Regions from separate parts of the Neobacillus sp. DFD-2R genome, predicted to be linked through region 1. Evidence: riboswitches for the same ligand, from Rfam matches in the RefSeq annotation. Region 1 holds a riboswitch; the other holds the start of a gene.
What was found. A riboswitch is a leader RNA that binds a small molecule or an ion and turns the genes downstream of it on or off. The one in region 1 is predicted to bind FMN.
Positions count from the first base shown of each region.

Region 2: linked by a shared signal. The riboswitch ahead of ribD (bifunctional diaminohydroxyphosphoribosylaminopyrimidine deaminase/5-amino-6-(5-phosphoribosylamino)uracil reductase RibD) and the one ahead of AC3ANV_RS08395 (ECF transporter S component) in region 1 are both predicted to bind FMN.

Region 1 covers NZ_CM173228.1:1,702,878-1,706,291, forward strand. Annotated here, with positions in the region: gene AC3ANV_RS08390 (peptidoglycan DD-metalloendopeptidase family protein) at 94-864, shown strand; FMN riboswitch at 959-1,089, shown strand; gene AC3ANV_RS08395 (ECF transporter S component) at 1,251-1,817, shown strand; gene AC3ANV_RS08400 (ferredoxin) at 1,926-2,174, opposite strand; gene AC3ANV_RS08405 (YpbB family protein) at 2,432-3,414, shown strand, end outside.
Region 2 covers NZ_CM173228.1:3,673,813-3,677,226, forward strand. Annotated here, with positions in the region: gene AC3ANV_RS18370 (bifunctional 3,4-dihydroxy-2-butanone-4-phosphate synthase/GTP cyclohydrolase II) at 1-164, opposite strand, end outside; gene ribE (riboflavin synthase) at 230-889, opposite strand; gene ribD (bifunctional diaminohydroxyphosphoribosylaminopyrimidine deaminase/5-amino-6-(5-phosphoribosylamino)uracil reductase RibD) at 906-1,988, opposite strand; FMN riboswitch at 2,117-2,270, opposite strand; gene AC3ANV_RS18385 (GyrI-like domain-containing protein) at 2,402-2,875, opposite strand; gene katA (catalase KatA) at 3,051-3,414, opposite strand, start outside.

The DNA of each region.
Region 1 (3,414 bases):
ATGTTTCACCGTTCTTGCTCGCCCAATAAGTTCTAAACGCAAATAGGTACACATAAGGTGGGTAGGAGAGGATATGATTCAAGGAGGAAAGGAATGCGGGACTACATAAAGAGGTTTTTAATTGCCATCATAATGGCACTTTGTATCAGTTTATTATTTTTGGGCGGTAAACATTCTGAAGCAAGTATGCCTAATGAGAACGATTTAAAGGCTGGCTGGATTTGGCCATCAGATGGAGTAATTTCGGACACATTCGGAACAAGGCATGGAAAACATAAAGGAATCGATATCGCAGGAAGATTAGATTCCCCAGTGCTTGCTGTTGATGATGGTGTGGTTGTTAAATCTTATTATTCCAATACATATGGTAATGTGGTTTTTGTTAAACACCCCAATAAGTTGGTCGCCGTTTATGCACATTTAAACAAACGTCTTGTAGCAGAAGGACAGGGAATAAAACAAGGCGATATGATTGGACAAATGGGAAGAACAGGACAAGCAACAGGTGTTCATCTCCATTTTGAAACCCATCAACTAGAATGGACATATGAAAAGAAGTACGCATTTGATCCTGAAAAACTATTGGGGAAAGCAGAGGTCGGTGAATCAGTTCAAAAAGGAGTCGCCAGTGCAGGTAATAATGTTTTAGAAGCAAGTTCACATGTTCATCCAATATCCGAAGAAGGTCCGGTTAAATCAGATAGAAAAAAATCTGCAAGTACAGGAAAAGAATATATCGTCCAAGTCGGAGATACATTAACGTCCATTGCAGAGGAAAATAATCTCACCGTAGAAAAAATTAAGAAAATAAACCGCTTAACGTCCGAGGTTATTAAGCCGAAACAAATCTTAATTGTTAAGTAATAGAAAGGCCGCAGACCAACAATGTATGCGGCTTTTAATTCTTTATTCACAAAACCGCTATTTTCCAGTATAATAAATTTGTAATTTAATATCGATCTATCTTCGGGGCAGGGTGAAATTCCCGATCGGCGGTATTAGAGTGTTCTCTTAAGCCCGCGAGCCTTTTTGGCAGGATTTGGTGTGATTCCAAAGCCGACAGTATAGTCTGGATGGGAGAAGATGGAGGTTCTGCGAACGTTCGAAAAAATTAGTTAATTGGACGTTTATTAAGCATGCCTTGTAACTCCCTCAAGTTAACATCTTGAGGTTTTTTTATTTACATTGGCAGATGGCTGTAGCTGAACCTCTCTTCCTAACTTGATGGATCAAAAAAAGGAGAGAGGAAAATGAAAAAAATGAAGGTCAAAGCTATTGTTTCAATCGGAATGCTCAGTAGTATCGCATATCTCTTAATGCTGTTAAACTTTCCACTGCCGCCATTTCCAAATTTTTTATTTATTGATTTCAGTGATATCCCGCCGCTTATCGCTGCCTTAATTTTTGGACCGGTTGCAGGAATATTAGTCGAGTTTTTCAAAAATGTCCTTAATTACTTAATGACAGGAAGTCAAACGGGAATCCCTGTTGGGCATATTGCTAATTTTCTTGCAGGAATCCTGTTTATCTTGCCAACCTATTATTTATATAACAAATTAAAAACCAAAAAGGGCATGACGGTTGCCTTAATTGTCGGGACTTTGACAATGGCGGTAATGATGAGTATCTTAAATTATTTCTTAATTCTTCCTGCCTACACGGCCCTTTTGAAATTTCCTGATATGAGAAATTTAGTAGTACCGGCGATCCTTCCGTTTAACATCGTGAAAGGTGTTATTATGTCATCAATTTTTATGTTACTGTTCATACGAATGCAAGCATGGATTAAAAAGTTATCCTTGATAAAAAACGCATAATAGAAAACAAAAGCAACCAGGTTCTACTCCCTGGTTGCTTTTGTTATAAGTAAGGATAAAGAAAAACCTTCTCCATTAAGGAGAAGGTTAGTAGCTTAACTGATTTAATTATTCGAATTTATTTGGATTACCGTCAAAAGACTCGTCAGCTACCTTAATAGAATCGGTAGGGCAACCTTCAAAAGCGTCCATCATATCATCGATTAAAACATCTGGAATTTCAACGATACCTTCATTATCGTCAAGAGTTACAAATGCGATGCCTTCATCATCGTAATCGTAGATATCCGGTGCAGCTGCACCACATGCACCACATGCAATGCAAGTCTCTTTGTCAACAATTGTGTACTTTGCCATGATTAAAAACCTCCCAATGAAATAACAAAAATTAAGCATACTCGTTTACCACGTTTATATGGAAACGCCTATCACATTTACTATTGTAAAACTGTATGGGTAACTTTTCAATAGAAAAATGCTTTTAAAAAACTGGCTGTATATTTACTTTTCCCGAATCTTCCACATTTTTAAACAACAATTGTCCTTTTTCGTGTTAAAATATAAAATAGAAAAATAGCTAATTTTGTCGATAATGCAAAAAGTGGTGGGGTGGAATGCTTTATATAGAAAATATTATTCTATATTGTATAAAACAATTGGATGGAGAAAGAACTATATACTCCATTTATCATCTGTTAAATGGAAAAAAATCTTCGCAAACCATCCAAGATGCCCATTTATTTTCACTAAAAAAATTTTTTCGCATTTTTGAATCATTAACACGTGAATCCTTTGAGAATGTAATTGAAAAAATCTTAGAAAAAAGGTTGATTAGTGAATGCGGGGTGCAACGGTTTCTGTTAACACCAACAGGTGACACTCATTTAGAAAGAAATCAATTGCCTATCTATATTAATGGATGGGAATACCAGCATGCAACAGCTTTATTTTGGGAAAGATTGTCACTTCTTGTCCAAGTCACATCCAATCTTGTTTTTCATGAAACGCAATATATTCCAATTCAAAAAAATAAAGAGGTTCATTTTTGGTTAAAATCGACTTTGAAAAATTTCCAAGTTCCAAGGAATGAAATAGGGAATTTGCTATTTTCGGAATTAATGGAATGTTTTGAGGAGGATAAAAATATTGATCCATCATTTCTGGTTTTTCGGTTAACAGGATATCAAAAGATTGGATTAACACCATTACAAATGGCCCAAAAGTTTAAAATAGATTTTATTGATTATCATATTGAATTTATAAATGTTCTCCACTTTTTGATCGGGAAGGTTGAGATAAATCAGGGACAGTTCCGATTATTACCTGAACTTTTAAAGGGACTAACACCAGATGATTCCTTGACACAATCATCACGTAAAACATGGATTCTTATGAATCAGGGTTATACAATTGAACAAATTGCAGGAAAAAGACGGTTAAAGAAAAGTACAATTGAGGATCACATAGTAGAATTCGCTTTGAACGTCGATGATTTCTCAATAGACGAATATGTAGATAACGATATGCAGAAAGAGATTTTAGAAATATCACGACAAGAGGAAACCAAACAACTAAAACGAATTAGGAATTATCTTGA
Region 2 (3,414 bases), 2.0 Mb from region 1:
ATTAAACCTCTGCCGTGGGTCGCCATCAAATTAATCACATCCGGCGTAGACTTTTCCGCTAAAGCAATAAAGTCACCTTCGTTTTCCCGGTCTTCGTCATCACAAACGATTACAACTTTCCCTTCCTTTAAATCATTAAGTGCTTCTTCAATTGTATTAAACACGCCACATCTCTCCTTCCAATTTGGACAACTTTTTTAAGACTCAGTCCTTAGGCAATGTATCAATTTTAGGCAAACCCATTATCTTGTAAAAATTGTGCAGTGATCCCCGATGCATTCTTTTTGTTAGTTTTTCCTAAAACACCAGTTAGAAAATGGCCGACATATTTTCCTATCATATCGCATTCTAAATTGACAATATCACCTTGTCCTTTTAATCCTAAAATCGATTCAGTCAATGTGTGGGGAATAAGAGATAAAGTGAGACTATTTTCTGTCACTCCAAAAACAGTGAGGCTTGTCCCGTCTACGGCAATCGATCCCTTTAAAATGACGTATTTTACTATTTCCTGATCAGCTTCTATTTCATAATAAATCGCATTTTCAAATTGCTTTTTACTTTTTATGACCCCTGTCCCATCAATGTGTCCGGATACAAAATGGCCGCCAAATCTGCCGCCGGCAGCCATAGCTCTTTCCAGATTTACTTTAGAGCCGCGTTTAACATCATTTAAACTTGTAGCTTTAACAGTCTCCGGCATGACATCCACTGTAAAATGGGTCGTTGAAAATGAAGTAACTGTTAGGCAAACACCATTAACGGCAATACTATCCCCGAGATGGACATCACTGAGAATTTTCTTAGCTTCAATAGTGAGCACAAAAGATTCACCGGTCCGCGAGATAGTTGAAACCAATCCTATTTCTTCAATAATTCCTGTGAACATGATATTGTTCTTCTCCTTAAATAGGTTCAGCAATGATTCTGATATCATTACCAACCAGCTCTACTTCTTTAAAAGTTAGCTGCACTGTGTCAGCTATTTTTTCAATCCCTTCTCCGCCGAAGGATGCAGGAGCGAGTTTGCCGCCAATTAATTTCGGTGCAATGTAGGCAATGACTTGTTGAAAAGCCCGATCCTTTAGAAAACTTCCATGGACTTCTGAGCCGCCTTCAACAAATAACGAGGTAATACCTTTTTCTCCAAATACCTTTAACATTTCCGGAATGCTAATATTCGGACTTGCCATTTTTACTATTTCAATTCCTAAATTTCTAAACTCTGATTCAAGTTTAGGATTCACTTCTGAACCTGTTACAATCCATGTTGGCGATTGTTGATCTGTTATTACGTTTGCATCGATGGGTATTTTTAAATGGGTGTCAAGGATGATTCTAATTGGATTTTTCCCACCTGATGTGAGCCTGGTTGTCAATGTAGGATCATCCTTAATTACTGTATTTGCACCAACCAAAATTGCGTCATGCCAGTGACGGAACTGATGAACATCGTTTCTGGCGGACTCTCCGGTTATCCATTTACTTTCACCTGTGACAGTTGCGATTTTCCCATCTAAGCTTATTGCTGTTTTTAATGTGACATATGGCAAGCCTGTTCGTATGTTGTAAAAAAAGACTTTGTTTAGCTCAAGTGCTTCATGTTGGAGTAATCCTACTTCTACCTCGACACCCGAATTTTTCAATCGTTCAATACCTCTTCCGGCTACTTGAGGGTTCGGATCAGTTGTTGCGATAAAAACTTTTTTTATCCCTGTTCTTATAACCAAGTCCGAGCAGGGAGGTGTTTTACCAAAATGGCTGCAGGGTTCGAGTGTTACATAAAGAGTTGCATCTTTTGCTTTTTCCCCTGCCATTTGAATGGCATGAACCTCGGCATGCGGTTCGCCGGCTTTCAAATGGGCTCCCATGCCTACAATTTGATTTTCCTTCACCAGTACAGCACCCACTACAGGATTGGGTGAAGTCTGGCCAAGTGCTCCCTTTGCGAGATTTATTGCTAAATTCATATAAAATGTGTCATTCATATTCTTTCCACCTTTTTAAGGTAATAAAAAGGACCCTGAAGACGGTGTACACTTCAGGGTCCTTTAAAAGGCAATGAGAAACTAAGGCTTACAAATAGGTGTATTTTTCACCTATCTCTAATCCTGTTTTTTTCCTTCTCCCATCCAGACTTTAACTGTCGGCCCTGGAATTTCACCAGATCCACCGTTTAACTTAACGAATAGGTTAAACGGGTCACGGACTAAGAAGCGATTGGCTTCATCACCGCCGGTTAGGAATTTCACCTGACCCCGAAGGAATTATTTATTTTATTTATTATTTTGATAATATAATACTAAATGCAAACAGTAAAGGGAAATGCTTTTATTTATCAATTCTCACTTCATTTTATATTTTATATCCTATTTCTAAAAAATTATTTAAGGTATCAACCTTATAATACCGTATATTCCTTTACTGGCAAGTATATATCATAATGTAAATCCCCGGTAGAATTAAGATATTTATGTTCTTCTTTATATATTTCCAAGCTTAAAGCATGTTGATCCAGCTCATAACCATACTCTTTCATCCAGTTGAACATTTGAAGATATGTATTTTCAACTTCCTCAGGCCGTCCTTTATGAGTAGCAAAAACATAATTTTTTCGAGGAATCGTGAAACCCACCATTCCTTCCGGAACTTCTTCAATTTTTTCAACAGGTGTTGTCACATAATAAGTGAACTCTGTTTCCCTGCTATGAAAGGGAGCAATCAATACAGATTCATTTGTTTGATTTGCAACTTCATAAAGACGTTCTTTCATTTTTGTAAATAGACTAGGAATGATGGTCGTCTCTGAATAGGTACCATTCCATGAAATTCCAACTACCTTTAGCTCATTCTTTTCAACCACTTGAACATCCATTCATATTCCCCCTTTTACAACCATCTTATTTCTATTATTCTGGTTTTATCCCTTAAATTCCTGTAAAAAATAGATTTATCAAGAAATGCGGAAGTACTCGTCTTGCATATCTAAATGATTAAAATAATTTTAAAAAGACCGTTCAAAATGAACGGCCTTCAAATAGTTTACATAATTATTTGACTTCTTGCGGAAGTGCTAAACCTAAGCCTTTGGCAATACGCTCACCAAACTCTGCATCAGCCTTATAGAAATTTAGTGTTGCACGCATCTTAATATCTTCTCTTTCCACAGGCTTCATCGCTCCGACGATATTTTCAACTGTACGGGACTTTTCACCCTCGTCCATTAAACGATATAGATCTCCGGCTTGTGTATAATGATCTTCTTGATCATATGAAACCTGTTCAGCTACTCCGGAAACTTGGAAAGGTGTTTGTTTATATTCAGGTGTTTCCTTTGGCCCGCCAAAGCTGTTTGGCTCGTAATAAACAGAACCGCCGCCATTATTGTCAAAACGCAATTGACCATCACGTTGA